4 regions of the Sideroxyarcus emersonii genome follow, and region 1 is predicted to be linked to each of the others. Evidence: predicted binding sites of a transcription regulator. Region 1 holds the regulator's gene; each other region holds the start of a gene.

Region 1 (4,227 bases):
TGCGGCGCACCGCCGTTTCGCCGAACATGGTGCGGATGTTGAGCATGCCGAGGCCGCGCACTTCGAGGAAATCGCGCAGCAGGTCGGGACAGCGTCCCTCCAGCGTTTCCGGCGAGATGCGGTACAGCTCCGTGATGTCGTCGGCGACCAGGCCGCTGCCGCGCGTGATCAGTTCCAGCGCCAGTTCGCTCTTGCCCACGCCGCTGTCGCCGGTGATCATCACGCCGACGCCGAGCACATCCAGGAACACGCCGTGGCGCGTGGTGGAGTCCGCCAGTCCCTTGACGATGTAGTGGCGGATCATCCACATCAGCTGCACGCTGCCCAGCGGCGAGTGGAACAGCGGGGTGTGGGTGCGGTTGGCGAAATCCAGCAGCCCCTTGGGGATCTCGGTCTCGCCGGCCACGATCAGGCACAGCGGTTGCCCCTGTTCGAGCTGGGTCAGCGTGGCGGAGAGGTCGGCGGGGGAGAGCGCGTGCAGGTAATCCAGCTCGGTGTTGCTGAACACCTGCACCCAGTTCGGGTGGATCACGTTCATGTGGCCGATCAGGCCGCGGTTGGAAGCGTTGACGGTATCGCTTTCCAGCACGCGATCGCCGCCTTTGGCGCCACCTACCCAGGTCAGGCTCAGGCGTTCCTGCTTGTCTTCGAAGAGTTGCTGGATGTTGACCTGGGCCACGATATTTATCCTTGCCAGTCGATGAACAGTTTGTGGATCGCCACGGGGTCGTCGGTGGCTTGCAGGCGGTCGCGGAACGACTTGTCGCAGAACATCTGCGCCAGTTCGCCCAGCAGTTGCAGGTGCAGGTCGGTCGCCCGTTCGGGAACCAGCAGCACGAAAATGAAATTCACCGGCAGTCCGTCCGGTGCATCGAACGGGATGGGGTTCTGCATCTTAACGAAAGCCGCGACCGCATCGCGCAGACCCTTCACGCGGCCATGCGGGATGGCGACGCCCTGTCCCAGTCCGGTGGAGCCGAGTTTTTCGCGCGCGAACAGGCTGTCGAACACCTGGCTGCGTGCGATGTGGTGCGTGTTCTCGAACAACAGTCCGACGCGCTCGAACACGCGCTTCTTGCTGGCGGATTCGTTATCCAGCAGCACGCACTCGGGGGTTAGTATCTTGCTGATCAGGCTCATGCTGTTTCACCGTGACGGAAAAACGGGGCCATCATTGCTGATGGCCCCGTATCGACTTCATTCTGCTGCGCTGTGTTTGCCCGATTCGTCGTGGCGGCGCGCGGTGTGTTTTTCCTTGTGTTTCAACACCTGGCGATCCAGCGAATCGACCAGTGCGTCAATGGCCACATACAGGTTGCTATCCTCGGTCTCGGCGAAGATGTTCTTGCCGGAGACGTGGACGTTGGCCTCGGCCTTCTGCACCAGTTTGTCCACCGACAGGATCACGTTGATGTCGATCACGTTGTCGAAATGGCGTTTGACCTTGTCCAGCTTGCTGAGCACATGCTCGCGGATGGCCGGGGTGATTTCGAGGTGACGTCCTGTGAGGTTGAGGTTCATGGCCTGCTCCTTATGGTTAGAGTGATTTACGAAGATTTACCGGAAGGATGTTCATTCCCTCGCGGTATTTTGCCACGGTACGGCGGGCGACCAAAATGCCCTGCTGTGCCAGGATTTCGGACATGCGACTGTCGGTGAGCGGATGTTTGGCATCTTCCTCGCTGACCAGCTGCTTGATGAGTGCGCGGATGGCGGTGGAAGAACAGGCGCCCCCGGCTTCGGTGGCGAGGCCGCTGCCGAAGAAATACTTGAATTCGTAGATGCCGCGCGGGGTGAGCATGAACTTCTGCGTGGTGACCCGCGAAATGGTGGATTCGTGCAGTTCGAGCTGCTCGGCGATCTCGCGCAGCACCAGCGGGCGCATGGCGATGTCGCCGTGTTCGAAGAACTGGCGCTGGCGTTCGACGATGGCCTGCGCCACGCGCAGGATGGTCTCGAAACGCTGCTGCAGGTTCTTGATGAACCAGCGCGCTTCCTGCAACTGGCCGGCCATCTCCTGCGCGTTCTTCTCGTTGCGCTGCTGCAGGATGTTGGCATACACCTGGTTGATGCGCAGGCGCGGCATCGCTTCCGGATTCAGCCGCGCGCGCCAGATGCCGCCGTGGCGTTCCACCAGCACGTCCGGCACGACATAGTCGGCTGCGCGGTGTTCGAACGCGGAGCCGGGCTTGGGCTGCAGGTGGACGATCAGATCCTGTGCGGTGCGCAGGGCATTGTCGTCGCAGCGCAGGGCCTTCTTCAGTTTGTTGAAGTCGCGTGCGGCGAGCAGATCCAGGTGCTGGCCGACGATGGCCAACGCCAGTTCGCGGCCGGGCAGGTCTTCCGGCATGGCGCGCAGCTGCAGGGACAGGCATTCGCTCAGGTTGCGCGCGCCGATGCCGGGCGCATCGAGGTGCTGCAACTGCACCAGTGCCGTTTCCAGGTCGTCCAGCGTGATGTCCAGTTCCGGCGGCAGCAGTTCGGCGATCTCTTCCAGCGGTTGCGACAGGTAGGCGTTCTCGTCCAGCGCATCGATGAGCAGGCCGACGATCTTCTTGTCGCGCTCGTCCATCGGGTTCATGTTCAGTTCCCACAGCAGGTGTTCGCGCATGCTGGGTTTTTCGGCAGCCACCTCGGAATAGCCGTCGTCTTCGTCGTCGGGGCTGGAGGAGGAGGAGGATGAGGACGAGAACGACGGCTCCGGCCATTCGCTGCTGTCGCTGTCGCGCGATTCCGCTTCGGCCGGGGCGCTTTCCGCGCTGCTGGACGGGGCGGGCGTGTCGGTGCTGCTGTTACCGCTGTACGTCTGGTTGGTGGTGTCGTCCTCGCGCTCGAGGAAGGGGTTCTCGTCCAGCAGGCGCGCCGCTTCCTGATTGATCTCGAGCGTCGACAGTTGCAGCAGCTTGATAGCCTGCTGCAACTGCGGCGTGAGCATCAGTTGTTGGGACTGCCTGAGTTGGAGAGAGTGTTTCATTGCCGGGTTGTGGTATGTGGGCGGTGCGATCTTATAACTTGAAGTGCTCGCCCAGATACACCTTCCTCACGCCTTCATTATAGATGATTTCGTCAGGCTTGCCTTCCGCCATCACCGAGCCGGCGTTGATGATGTAGGCGCGGTCGCAGATGCCCAGCGTCTCGCGCACGTTGTGGTCGGTGATCAGCACGCCGATGCTGCGCTCCTTGAGGAAGCGGATGATCTTCTGGATGTCCAGCACGGCGATGGGATCGACGCCGGCGAAGGGCTCGTCGAGCAGGATGAAGCGCGGATCGGTCGCCAGCGCGCGGGCGATCTCCACGCGCCGCCGCTCGCCGCCGGACAGGCTGATGGCCTGGTTGTCGCGGATGTGGGTGATATGCAGGTCGTTCAGCAGCGCCTCCAGCCGTGCGTCCAGCTCGGCCGGCGCATAGCCCTGCAATTCCAGCACGGCACGGATGTTGTCGCTCACGCTGAGGCGGCGGAAGATGGAGGCTTCCTGCGGCAGGTAGGCCAGGCCGAGGCGGGCACGGCGATGGATGGGCAGGTGCGTGACGTCCTGGCTGTCGACGAAAATCTCGCCGCCGTCCGCCGCGACCAGGCCGACGATCATGTAGAAGCTGGTGGTCTTGCCCGCGCCATTCGGTCCCAGCAAGCCGACCACTTCGCCGCTCTTCACGGACAGCGAGACATCCTGCACCACGGTGCGGGCGCGGTAACGTTTTTTCAGGGAGACGGTTCGGAGTTCACTCATGGCTTGGGCCTGGATAGAGTCGGGCTGGACTGGATGGTGAGGGGCGCATTCTTTGGGTCTGTATCGGTGGCTGCCGGTTCTTTGTTCTTGGGCTGGATTACTGCATGCACACGGCCTTTTTCGGAGGAGTCCGCGTGGGCCGGATCGCTGCTGCCCTGGAATATTTCAGTGCGGGTGCTGTACGAGATATGGTCGCCCTCCACTTCGTCCTGGGCTCGTTTGACTTTCGCCTGGCCAAAAAAATCGATTGTCTCGGCGAGGGTGTCGTATTCGATGCGTTCGCCGTAGCCTTCCATGTATTCGTCGGTGCCTTCGTGTTTCTGGCGGAAGCTGGCAAGATTGCCGGTCGCGGTGCAATGCCTGTTGCCTTGTTTGTCCTGAGTCATCACGATTTTCTCTGCCATGATGTGCAGTGTGCCCTGTGTCAATTCCACTTTGCCTTCGAATATGCTGATCTGTTTTGCATCGTCGATGAGGACGCGATCCGATTCGAGATGGA
Region 2 (4,227 bases), 440 kb from region 1:
AGCCGGCGCGGCATTCGCCGTCCACTTCCATCAGCGGGCGCCGGATCAGCAGCGGTTCGGCAACCATCATTTCCAGTGCGGCATGTGCGTCCAGTGCGGCGGGATCGACCTCGCCCGATTTGACGCGCGGCGCGCTGGGATTGAACCATTGCGCCACCGGCAATGCGCCGAAGAAGGGGCGCAGGTCCGTCGCGTTCCATTTCTCGGTGAGCAGGTTCTTCGCCAGTACGGTATGGCCCGATGCGGCCAGCCACACCTTCTGTTTGGTGTTGTTGCCGCAGCCCGGCTTCTCGTAGAAGACGACAGTGGTCATGATGCAATCCCTCAGGCCGCCAGTTTCTGCAGCGGAATACCGGTGAGCGAACCCGGCGGGTTCATCGCATTGCCGTCCTCGTTGAGGATCGCACCTTCGATCGGGCAGATGGTGGCGCACTGCGGGTCCTCGAAATCGCCCGCGCATTCCGTGCATTTGTCCGGGTCGATCAGGAAGTGCGGCTTTGCCTCGTGGATCGCCTTGCTCGGGCACAGCGGCTCGCAGGCCCAGCAGTTGACGCAGGATTCGATGATTTCGAGTGCCATGATCTATTCCTTCTTTAAATCAACTTTCATTAACTCGTCATTCCGGCGAAGGCCGGAATCCAGATGATTAAATACATTCCGCGAAGCGGGACAACATCACGGTTTTGTCCGTTCTACGGGACATATTTTTTCACTGGATTCCGGCCTTCGCCGGAATGACGTAGTTTTACGATTCGTTATGCCACTTTCTGCTGTTCGTCCAATTTCGGTTCCAGCTTGCCCGCCACGCGCATCTCGTCGTACACCTTGAGCACGGCATCCTCGATGGCTTCCATCGCATGCTCGCCGTTGGGCTGGATGCCGGCGGCTTCCAGTGGCCCCCAGGGTTCGTAGCCGACCTTGCTGCACAGCACCACTTCACAGCCGGCCAGTTCGCGGATGGTCACATCCAGCGCGCTTTCGCCGTCGCCGCAGGTGTCGCCCCCTTCGCAATAGGGGATGGTCTTACGGTGGCCGATGAAGCGCACGCCTTCGGACGAGGCTTCGTAGATCAGGAACTCGCTGGCGTGGCCGAAGTGTTCGTTGATCACGCCGCCGCCCTTGGTGGCAACCGCCATCAGCACAGGGCGCGCAGGAATTAACAATTGCTTTTCACTATTGCTTCCTCGCCCGCTTGCGGGAGAGGATTGAGGTGAGGGAGATCCTTTGAGGCCCTGGATGTTGACCAGTTGCACCTTGGCTTCTTTCGCCAGTCGCTTGCTCTCCAGTTCTTCGTTGATGGCCGCATGCACCTCGGCGCGCATTTTCATCGCTTCGGGATAGTTGATCTCCATCGCCTCGATCTTGTCCATCGTGAACTCGGCACCGCGATCCTCGCCCAGCAGGCCCACCGCATCGGCGCGGCATTGGCGGCAGTGGCGCATCATGTTCATGTCGCCGGCGCAGGCATCCTGCAGCGCCTGCAATTCGTCATGGGTCGGGCCGCGCTGGCCGGTGAGACCGTAGAACGTGCCGTGCTCGGCTTCGGAGATCAGCGGCATCACGTTGTGCAGGAAGGCCCCCTTGGATTTGACGATCTTCGAGACTTCTTCCAGGTGCTTGTCGTTCACGCCCGGGATCATCACCGAATTCACCTTCACCAGGATGCCCCTGGCGACCAGCATCTCCAGTCCCTTCTGCTGCTGTTCGATCAGGATGGCTGCCGCTTCGCGTCCCTTGATGCGCTTGTTCTTCCAGAAGATCCACGGATAGATCTGCGCGCCCACATCGGGATCGACGCAGTTGATGGTGATGGTGACGTGATCGATGTTGTGCTTGGACAGCTCCTCCACATGTTCCGGCAACGACAGGCCGTTGGTCGACACGCACAGCTTGATGTCCGGTGCCTGCTCGGCCAGCTGGCGGAAAGTGGAGAAGGTGCGCTCCGGGTTGGCCAAAGGATCGCCGGGGCCGGCGATGCCCAGCACCGTCATTTGCGGGATGGTGGCCGCGACGGCCAATACTTTTTTCACCGCCTGGTCCGGGTGATGCAACTCCGACACCACGCCCGGCCGCGACTCGTTGGCGCAGTCGTATTTGCGGTTGCAGTAATTGCACTGGATATTGCAGGCCGGTGCCACCGCCACATGCATGCGCGCGAAGTAGTGGTGCGCCTCCTCGGAATAACAGGGATGGTTGAACACCTTCTGGCGGATATGTTCCGGCAGATGGTTCATCTGGTCGTCGGTCGATCCGCACGATCCGGCGGAGCAGCCGCTTTTGGGGGCTTCGGTTGCAGTATTGTTGATGACGGGTAGTTGCACGATGTGTCCTCCGCTAAGGTCTGGCTGGGTATGAGCAAGCAGCGTGCCCGGCAGTTTGCGCTGGCTAACCGATTGTTTTATATGTGTCGAGTGCGCATGACATGCCCCGCTGTTGTAAATGGCACACAACAGCGGCACCAGCTTGTGGCGAAGGCGACAAAATCTTCATGCCGCCGTCATCGGGGTGGCAGGTTGGGCGGCCAATCGCGCATCGGCTCAGCGGGTTAGCACGAGCAGCAGGGAAAAAGCGTGGCTGGCACTGTATTTGCCTCTATCCCGGCCATGAAACATCATCTCGACTGGTCTGCTTACGAAACCGCGGGGCAGGGCGATGCCTATGCCGGCATCCCCGCCGCGGGGGGCGATTTTGCCAAGGCCGTGGCGGTATGCATCAGCGACAAGCTGTGCCAGCGCACACCCAAAGGCGTGATGTGTCCGAGCTTCCGCGTCACCGGCGATGCCGCGCACTCGCCCGGCGGCAGGGTGAAGGTGCTGAAAGCCGCATTGAACGGCGAACTGGGGACAAGGGCTTTCGCCAGCGATGAGCTGGCGCAGGCGATGGAACTCTGCGTCGGCTGCAAGGGATGCAAGCGCGAATGCGCCAACCAGGTCGACATGGCTGCCATCAAGATCGAATATCAGGCGCAGAACAATGCACTGAAGGGGGTGTCGCATCGCGACTGGCTGATGGCGCACCTGCCGGACTGGCTGCGGTATCGGCGCACATTGCGCAGCCTGATCCGTTGGCGCAATCGCGCGCCGTGGCTGGCGCAACTGGGCGAATTCGTTCTCGGTATCGCGGCGGGGCGCCGCTTGCCAGAACCCGCGGCGGCAGCGTACAAGGCCCCCTCTGTGCGGAGCGCGCCGGATAAAAGCGACCGGGACGTGGTTCTGTTCGTCGACACCTTTGCCATGCACTTCGAGCCGGACATCGCCGAGGCGGCTCACCAGGTGTTGAGCGCCGCAGGCTATCGCGTCGCCACCCTGCAGGCCGCACCGGATGACGATCCTGGGCGCGCCCTGTGCTGCGGGCGTACCTGGCTGTCGCTGGGGCAGGTGGAGCGCGCGCGGGCCGAGGCTCGGCGCATGCAGGATGCATTGCGTCCTGCGCTGGAAAGCGGGATACCCATCGTCGGGCTGGAACCTTCATGCATCCTGTCCTTGCGCGACGACCACCTGAAACTCGGTCTGGGAGAGCGCGCTGTGGCCTTGTCCAGGCAGGTCTATCTGCTGGAGGAATTCATCGCGCGCGAGCACGACCGCAAGCGCTTCACGCTCGAATTCAAGCCGCTGCCGCCGGGCAGGACACTGGTGCAAGGACATTGCCACCAGAAAGCGGTCGGTGCGATGAAGTCGTTGCGCAAGGTATTGCGCCTGATCCCCGAGTTCGAATTCGAGTTCATCGAATCGAGCTGTTGCGGCATGGCCGGCAGCTTCGGGCTGGAGGCCGAGCATGCCGACATCTCCATGCGCATGGCGGAGATCGACTTGCTGCCCGCGTTGCGCGGCGTGCCGGATGCTGCCGTCCTGGCGAATGGTTTCTCCTGCCGCCACCAGATACGCGAAGGCGCACAGCGCCAGGCGAGGCATGTGGCATTGCTGCTGCGCGATGCATTGAAGCAAGGGGCATCATGCTGACGGGCGCGATGCTGGGACTGCTGGAACAGCTCGGACTGGACATCATCACCCTGACCGAAGGCCTCAGTGAAGCGGAGTTCTTTTCCAGCCGGCTGGCTCGTGTCCAGGCCCTGCAAAGGTTGGGCAGCATGACCCGGACTATTGCCGACCTGCCTGTCGAGGTGCGGCAGCGCATGCCCGGGATCGACTGGGCGGCGTGGGAAGCCCTGGCGGCAATCCTGCCCGGCAATGCGCATCATCCCCTGCAGATATGGGTGGCCGTGCAGGA
Region 3 (4,227 bases), 480 kb from region 1:
ACACCGCCTCGATGTCGTCGCCGATCAGGCCGATCGGGCATTCGGATTGCACCGAGATGCCCTTGTTCAGCGGAAACAGCTGTTCGATCTCGCCGATCAGTTTGGCGAGCTTCTTGTCGCCGCCGAACACGATGTCCTTCTCCTGGAAATCGGAAGTGAAGTTCATCGTGCCGAAGGTGTTCACGCCGGTGGTACCGACGTAATAGTTACGGCGACCGGCGCGGGAATACTGGCCGCAGCCGACCGGGCCGTGGGAAATGTGGATCATGTCCTTGATCGGGCCCCACACCACGCCCTTGGAACCGGCGTAGGCGCAACCGCGGATGGTCATCACGCCCGGCAGCGATTTGCGGTTGGAGGTGATGCACTTCTTGGACTGCTCGATGGATTGATCGTTGACCGCCAGGTGCTTGGCGCGGTCTTTCTTGGCTTTCTCGGGATAGACCTCGAGCACCTCCTGAATGAGGGCTTCGGTCTCTTCGCGTGTCAATGCTGTCATTTCATTCTCCTTTATTGACCCACCAATCTGTGGAGTCTGTCAGGGTTGGGGTGGCCGGGAATTACCCGGCACACACTGCAAAGTCAAAAACATTTTTGCCACAGAGTTCACAGAGACCAGAGAGAAAGACAACACCGTAAAACCGGCGGATTGGCATTTCCGGACTCTGTTCGCGTTTCTCCGCAAACCCTCTCTGCGTCCTCTGCAGCTAAATGGTTTTGCAGTTTCAGGCTGCCACTGCCGCCTTGCCGATGATGGATTCGTCCTCTGCTTCCATGATGCCGAATTCCATCAGCAACGCTTCCAGCTCGTCCATGGTGATTGGAGTGGGAATCACAAACTTCTTGTTCTCCACAATCTTCTTCGCCAATGCGCGGTACTCGTCGCCTTGCTTCGCCTTCGGATCGTATTCGATCACGGTCATACGACGGATCTCGGCGTGCTGCACTGCGTTGTCGCGCGGGATGAAGTGGATCATCTGCGTACCCAGTTTTGCAGCCAGGGCCATGATGAGTTCGTCTTCGCGGTCGGTGTTGCGGCTGTTGCAGATCAGGCCGGCCAGACGTACGCCGCCGGAATTCGCATACTTCACGATGCCCTTGGCGATGTTGTTGGCGGCATACATCGCCATCATCTCGCCGGAACACACGATGTAGATCTCCTGCGCCTTGTTCTCGCGGATCGGCATCGCGAAACCGCCGCACACCACGTCGCCCAGCACGTCGTAGAACACGAAGTCGAGGTCTTCGTCATACGCGCCTTCTTCTTCGAGGAAGTTGATGGCGGTGATCACGCCGCGGCCTGCGCAACCGACGCCGGGCTCAGGGCCACCGGACTCGACACACTTCACGCCGCCGAAACCGACGGACAGCACGTCTTCCAGTTCGAGGTCTTCCACGCTGCCCGCTTCGGCGGCCAGTTCCATCACGGAGTTCTGCGCCTTGGAGTGCAGGATCAGACGGGTGGAATCGGCCTTGGGGTCGCAGCCGACGATCATCACTTTCTTGCCGGCTTCAGCCAGGGCTGCCACCAGGTTCTGGGTCGTGGTGGACTTGCCGATCCCACCCTTCCCGTAAATTGCGCATTGACGCAGTGCCATGTTAGTCTCCTTAGAGGTTGCCAAATTTGAATCGCGATTGAAAACTGTCGCTCGCACCTTCTACATCGCAAGCTCCGTGCCACCCGTCCGACAAACGCACAACCGCATGAAATGCTTGAGAAAAATTATTCAGCGCACAACACACCTGCGGATGTGGAACGCAACAAAGATCCGGCCTTTGTAGCAGTGCCGACAAGCCAGAATGTCGCCCTGCCGCGCACGGCACGACTGCCCATCAACCGCTGCAACCTGCCCGCCGACATCCTCGGCGGACTCACCTTCCAGCACTCCCCCGTCGCACTCGAACTCGACGGCGTCGCCCAATTCCATCGCGGCCTGTTTGCGCTGCTGGCCGGGATCGCAGACGCAAAAGAAAGAGCCGACGCATTCACCATGCACATGAACGCCTCGTTCTACCTCGACGAACCGGAACAGGCAGGCTACACATCCAAGGCGACACACAAGAGACAGAAAGCCGATTACCTGCGCATGGTGCGCGGCTGGAGCTTCGATGCGGATGGCCGCGAAGGTGCGGCACTGAAGGGTTGGGTGGAATCGCGTTTCGGATTGCTGCCCAGACACCACGGCGGACAGATACGCGACCTGTCGGGTGAAGCTTACCGCCGCTACCTGGAGATGCGAGCGACGGCGCTGTATGGAACCAATGCGCTGGAATCGCAGTTCGACCTGCTCTACTCCTATTGCCAATACGAGCTCGCACGCCGGCATCCCGGCCAGGCACATCTCACCCTGTATCGCGGCGTGAACCGCGTGGACGACTATGAGACGCTGGCCACGCTGGACGACAAACGCAGAGTGGTGCTGTTCAACAGCCTGAGCTCGTTCACCGCCAACCGCGAGCGCGCCGACGAGTTCGGCGACTACCTGCTCACCGCACAGGTGCCGCTGGCCAAGGTGTTCTGCCATACGAGATTGCTGCCGGGCATGCTGCAGGGCGAAGACGAGTACACCGTGATCGGCGGGTTGTATGAAGTGAGTATTGCAGCGTATTGACTTGGCTTTTGAACCAGCAGCATGGCCTCATGCACATTCCCGGATATGCGCAGAGCTGATGCAGACCTTCAATCGTACTTGCCGGCCAGCCACTGCTCGAATTCATCCGGTGGCAATGGTCTGGAGTACAGATATCCCTGTCCGTAATCGCATCCTGCGGCAGCCAGCAAGTCGTGTTGCGCGCTAGTCTCCACGCCCTCTGCGATCACTTTGAAACCCAGCTTGTGCGCCATCACGATGATGGCCTCGCAAAGCGCGAGATCGTTTGTTTCCGGGCCGAGGTTTCGCACGAAGGACTGGTCGATCTTCAGGTAGTCGATGTCGAATTCCTTGAGATAGGAAAGCGACGAGTAACCCGTGCCGAAGTCATCGATCGCCACCTGGATGCCTGCATCGCGGAATCTCAACAGTTTTTTGTTGATCTCGACCTCGGCATCCAGCAGCAATCCCTCGGTGATCTCCACGGTGATACCGTCACCGCTCACGTGCTGCTGTTCAAGATACTCTGGCCACGAGACGGATTCGGCATGCCGAATCTGTACCGGCGATTTGTTGACGCTGATCTGGAACGACGGGTGAAATTTGCTGCGCCACTGCACGACCTGCTGCACGGCCTGCCTGAACACCCATTCGCCGATCAGAACGATCAAACCGGTCTCTTCCGCCAACGGAATAAAGTCCATCGGACTGACCATGCCGCGCTCAGGATGCTGCCAGCGTATCAAGGCTTCCGCCTTGTATGTCCGGCCGCTGCACATCTCCACGATGGGCTGGTAATGGACACGGAACTGCCCGGCTGTTACAGCGATGCGCAGATCGTTGGCGAGGTGCATGCGCGCCTGCGCAGCCTTCTGCATGTCTTTCGTAAAGTAGTTGAAGCGGTTGCGCCCCGCATACTTGGCGACATACATCGCCTGATCGGCGTTCTTGAACAGGATATCCAGTTCGGTCGCATCGTTCGGGTAAAGCGATATGCCGATGCTGGCGGAAATATAGGCCGGCTCGGCATCGAGCTTGAATGGATCAGCCAGGAAGTCAAGGATGTTCTGGGCGACACGATCAATACTTGCTATATCCTCAAGTTCGGACAGGATGACGATGAACTCGTCACCCCCCAGCCGGGCGACCGTATCCGATTCGCGCACACAGGTGCTGATCCGCCGCGCAGCCTCGATCAACAATATATCGCCCATGTCATGCCCGAGCGTGTCATTCACTTCCTTGAACCGATCAAGATCGATCAGCAGCAACGCCATCGCCAGTCCGGCGCGATGCGCTTTCTTGGCTTCCTGCTCCAGCCGGTCATGGAACATCTGGCGATTCGGCAGTTTGGTGAGCGAATCATAATTTGCCTGCCTCCACATCAGCTCTTCGATTTTCTTGCGCTCGGTGATATCGGTGAAGAGGGCTACATAACGATAGCTCGCACCCTTGTCATCCCTGATGACGTTGATGGTCAGCAGCTTGATGTACTCTTCGCCGTTCTTGCGTCTGTCCCATACCTCCCCATGCCAGTAACCATCCGTGTTCAATGCGTTCCACATGGAATGATAGAAGTCCCGGTCATGCCGCCCGGATTTGAACATCCGCGGATTTTTTCCAAGCACTTCTGCCG
Region 4 (4,227 bases), 680 kb from region 1:
GCTGGAGCGCAGCGATTATTTCACGCCCGGCAAGGATGGCCGGAAATGGATACGCTTCCACGTCCAATTGCAGTTCGAGCTTCCGGCTGGCGTGGCGGCGAGCGGTCCGAAAGAATTGGCTTCATCCCTGTTTATACCTGTCGAGCCTTATCGCTGGCTTGATTGAGCAGCGAATATGCCAAACCGGCGATAGCTTGACTCGTTTGCAGAAGAGGGGGAACTGCTGCACCTACAGTCACAGCTGCGCTATGATGCAGGAGGGTCAGCATAGTGCCTGTCCTGTCGGACTAATGCGCGAGGTGCCAAGATTGAGTCCAATCGTCGAATCGTTGTTATTGCGTTCCTTTGTCATTTTCCTGATGGTGGGCGGCCTGGCGGGCCTGGTCGTCGGTGTGCTGCTGATCTTCAGTCCGCATCGCATCAGCGCAATCGGCATCGTCCTCAATCGCTGGATATCCACTCGGCACATAAATCAGGCACTGGATCGTACGGTGACGCTAGACCCCTGGTTCTACCGCCATCACCGCACCAGTGCGGGACTGATCCTGCTGGCTGCAGGATATATCCTCTATGCTTTCACTGTCGGTCTGGATCGGCACAGCGCCGTCATCGAGTTCGCCAGGCGATTCAACCTGCCTGCCGGTTTGGCGAGTGGATTGCTGGATGGGCTGGTGCTTGCAACATTGCTGGGCGCATTGCTGGCGATTTTCGTCAGTTTGTTCCTGCTGCTGCGCCCCAGCCTGTTGCGCGATTTCGAACAGGCTTCGAATCGCTGGATTTCGCTGCGCAAGGCATTGAAACCCATGGAGATCCGCCGTACCGGCTTGGATGAATATGTCCTCAAACATGCCCGTCAGGCCGGTATCCTGTTGATGATCGGCAGTCTGTATGTGCTGGCACTGCTGGCGACCTGGATCGGACATTAATGTCGACTTCCCGTCAGCAAACCCTTTAAATTTGCGCCATAACCCATTGCTGCGAGGCAATTTTATATTTGCAACCTGGCACGATTTTAGCTACATTTGACAGAGACCGATTATGACGTTGGACGTTGCGACGCTCGACGAAAGAAATCAGTCCGATAAAATGGGGCTGCGGCCCCTAACATTTAGGAGAGATATTATGAAAAAGCAACAAGGTTTTACATTGATCGAATTGATCGTGGTGATCGTGATTCTGGGTATCTTGGCAGCAACAGCACTACCAAGATTCTTGGATGTTCAGCAGTCTGCAAAAGTTGCGGCGCTTACTGGTGCGGCTGGCGCGATTAATTCAGCTGCTAACTTGGCGCACGCAGCGCAATTGGTTGCCGGTACAGCATCTAATGCTTCGGTCACATTGGGAGGATCTACTGTGACTATGATTAATGGTTATCCAGATACCAATACGGCAACCGGTATATTGTTTGCGGCTAACATTACAGCTAATGATTGGACGGTGACTGGCGGTAATACCGTTCAATTGAAAAATGGCCCATCGGCCACCTGTCAAGTGGTTTATACCCCGGCGACGGCTACTCTTGGTCCTCAGGTTGTCACTACCTCTTCGGGTTGCTAAAAAATATTTCTGAGGCTTGCGTAAGGTAGATTTTATTTGTGCAAGCGACTGATCCGATGTTAGTGCGGGGGGGGGCGAAGCCCCCCCCCGGTTTTTATATGAAGTATGTTTGCTTTACTGTAAACGAATTGAGCTTGTAGCCTATGGTGCTATACATGCGATTACGTGACGGACAGGCGAAGACTAAAAAGTGTAAATCTACAAAACATTCTTGCTCGCAAGAGGGGAATGGTTCGATTTTTGGATCTTTGAATAGCCAACGTGGCTTTACGATAGCCGAACTGATTGCCGTCATTGTCATCCTGGGCATCGTTGCGGCGGTGGCGATCCCGCGGTTTTTTGACCGCAACCTGTTCGACAGCCGCAGTTTCTACGACCAGGTCATCGCCACATTGCGCTATGCGCAGAAGTCAGCCATCGCAGAACATGGCTTTGTTTGCGTGGGGTATGCCGCGAACGGTATCACGCTGACTTATGGTGCGACTGCTGCCTGCGGCAGCAATCTGACGAGCCCGACCGGGCAGACGCCCTACGCCATTACTGCCCCGAACGGGGTGACATTGAGCGGCGGGACGGCATTCAGTTTCGATGCATTGGGCAGGCCCAGTGCCGCACAAAGCATTACGGTGAGCGGCTATGCGGCCGCCATTACGGTCGAAGCGGAGACCGGCTATGTCCACTAGAACTTCGTTCATGCGCGAACGGGGGATCAGCCTGGTCGAGCTGATCATGTTCATCGTCATCGTCAGCGCCGCGCTCACCGGCATATTGCTGGTGATGAACCAGGTCACCGGGCACAGCGCCGATCCGCTCATACGCAAGCAGGCGCTGGCGATCGCCGAATCGATGCTGGAAGAGATCAGGCTGCAGGACTTGTCTGGCACTTCCTGCACGGGCGTGCTGGGGGCCAATGCGCTGCGCGCAAATGCCAGTTCCGTCTGCGATTACAACGGCTACAGCACTACGGGCGGCATCCGCGATTTCTCCACCAATGCCGTGGTGCCGGGGTTGGGCAGTTACAACATCAATGGCGTCGCCGTGACGCAGATCTCCTCGCTGGGGGGCACCAGCATCACGGCGGGCAGCGGTGTGATGATCACGGTCACGGTTGCCGACCCGACGGGGGCGACCGTGAGTGCCACGGGTTACAGGGCGGGCAATTGATGAGTGCGCCTTGCAAATCGCAGAGCGGATTCACGCTGGTCGAGATGATCGTGGTGATCGTCATCACCGGCATCATCGGCGGCATGGTGGCGATATTCCTGCGTGCGCCGGTGCAGGGTTATATGGACAGCACGCGCCGCGCCGAGATGACCAACATCGCCGATACGGCCTTGCGCAGGCTGGCGCGCGACCTGCATGCGGCGGTGCCCAACAGCGTGCGCCTGCCGTCCCCGGCCGGCTCGTCGTATTTCGAATTCATGCCGACCCGCGATGGCGGACGTTACCGGGTGAATCCGACCGGCGGCAGCGGCAGCTGCGGTGCAGCGGGAGACGATCTCGATTTCACCGTGGCGGATACCTGCTTCGAGATCGTCGGATCGCCGATCACTTTTTATAGCGGTGACGCGGTCGTCATCGGCAGTACCCAATCCGACGGCAGCCTGCCCTACCAGGCGGTGACCTCGGCGAATGGCGTGCGGCGTATGCTCGCCGCTGCAGGCGTGGGAACGAACGGATTTGTGAAGATCGTTTCAACCGTGCCGTTCCCGGCTTCCTCGGAGCTGGATGGTCGGCGTTTCGCGGTGGTGCCGTATGACCAGCAGGCGGTGACCTATGCATGCCTGAATCCCGGCACTGATGCGAATGGCGATGGTACCGGTACGCTCACCCGCTATTGGGCCTATGGCTTCAAGGTGACCCAGCTGGCGCCCCCGCTGGCGGGCGCGAGCGCGATCCTGGCCGACAAAGTGAGCGCCTGCAATTTTGTCTATAACACCAGCAACGCACGCAACAGTCTGGTGGCGGTCTCGCTTACCATTACCCGTGGCGGCGAAAGCGTGAGCCTGTATCAAGAGATACACGTGAACAACATACCGTGAGGAAAAAGTGAGAGGAAGCAAATATCAGCGTGGTTTCAGTCTGGTCTCCGCCATCTTCCTGCTGGTGGTGCTGGCGGTGCTGGGGGCAGCGATGGTCACGTTCTCGACCTCGCAGAGCCAGGGCCTGGCGATGGATGCGATGGGCTCGCGCGCCTACCAGGCTGCCAATGCGGGGATCGAATGGGCGGCATACAACATCGCCATCAATTCCGGCGTGGCGAAGGCGGCTGCGCCGGTATTCGCGCCGGGCACGGCGACGGCGCTGGGCGGAAACCTGGCACCCTTCACCGTCACGGTGGGATATACCGCCGTTCAGCATGTGGACGATACGGCCTATCCTTCGATCGGCGTGACGCAGGCATTCTGGTCGCACGATATCGCGGCCTCTGCCGTGTACGGCACACCGGGCACACCGGATTATGTTGAACGCGTCGTTAGTGCAAAGATGTAACTTGGAGAAGAAAATGAACCGTATCGCGAATCGTGGCTCGCTTCCTGTTTCGGGCATGTGGAGAGGAGCCTCATTGTTCCTGATGTTGCTGCTTGTTGCCGGCACAGCGAATGCGGTGACTTGCACCAGTGTCGCCAGCCAGGATTGGAACAACAGGAATTCCTGGAGCGGGTGCAA

The links. Region 1 encodes sigma-54, which starts transcription at its own class of promoters, with help from an activator protein. Its sites were predicted from a motif close to TGGCACNNTTCCTGCT; they were not measured.
Region 2: the regulator sigma-54 is predicted to act here: its motif matches at 2,355-2,370, upstream of nifB (nitrogenase cofactor biosynthesis protein NifB).
Region 3: the regulator sigma-54 is predicted to act here: its motif matches at 1,665-1,680, upstream of nifH (nitrogenase iron protein).
Region 4: the regulator sigma-54 is predicted to act here: its motif matches at 1,003-1,018, upstream of L6418_RS13455 (type II secretion system protein).

What each region holds. Positions count from the first base shown of each region.
Region 1 is NZ_AP023423.1:347,088-351,314, forward strand. It holds gene hprK (HPr(Ser) kinase/phosphatase) at 1-679, opposite strand, end outside; gene L6418_RS01640 (PTS sugar transporter subunit IIA) at 685-1,140, opposite strand; gene hpf (ribosome hibernation-promoting factor, HPF/YfiA family) at 1,198-1,521, opposite strand; gene L6418_RS01650 (RNA polymerase factor sigma-54) at 1,538-2,974, opposite strand; gene lptB (LPS export ABC transporter ATP-binding protein) at 3,006-3,728, opposite strand; gene lptA (lipopolysaccharide transport periplasmic protein LptA) at 3,725-4,227, opposite strand, start outside.
Region 2 is NZ_AP023423.1:784,139-788,365, forward strand. It holds gene L6418_RS03860 (ArsC/Spx/MgsR family protein) at 1-313, opposite strand, end outside; gene L6418_RS03865 (ferredoxin) at 325-579, opposite strand; gene nifB (nitrogenase cofactor biosynthesis protein NifB) at 756-2,321, opposite strand; gene L6418_RS03875 ((Fe-S)-binding protein) at 2,571-3,959, shown strand; gene L6418_RS03880 (hypothetical protein) at 3,953-4,227, shown strand, end outside.
Region 3 is NZ_AP023423.1:825,536-829,762, reverse strand. It holds gene nifD (nitrogenase molybdenum-iron protein alpha chain) at 1-499, opposite strand, end outside; gene nifH (nitrogenase iron protein) at 726-1,598, opposite strand; gene L6418_RS04040 (NAD(+)--dinitrogen-reductase ADP-D-ribosyltransferase) at 1,752-2,612, shown strand; gene L6418_RS04035 (PAS domain S-box protein) at 2,681-4,227, opposite strand, start outside.
Region 4 is NZ_AP023423.1:2,408,158-2,412,384, reverse strand. It holds gene L6418_RS11635 (type II secretion system protein) at 1-166, shown strand, start outside; gene L6418_RS11630 (hypothetical protein) at 309-926, shown strand; gene L6418_RS13455 (type II secretion system protein) at 1,123-1,557, shown strand; gene L6418_RS11620 (type II secretion system protein) at 1,806-2,240, shown strand; gene L6418_RS11615 (type II secretion system protein) at 2,230-2,721, shown strand; gene L6418_RS11610 (type II secretion system protein J) at 2,721-3,599, shown strand; gene L6418_RS11605 (hypothetical protein) at 3,607-4,050, shown strand; gene L6418_RS11600 (DUF6701 domain-containing protein) at 4,064-4,227, shown strand, end outside.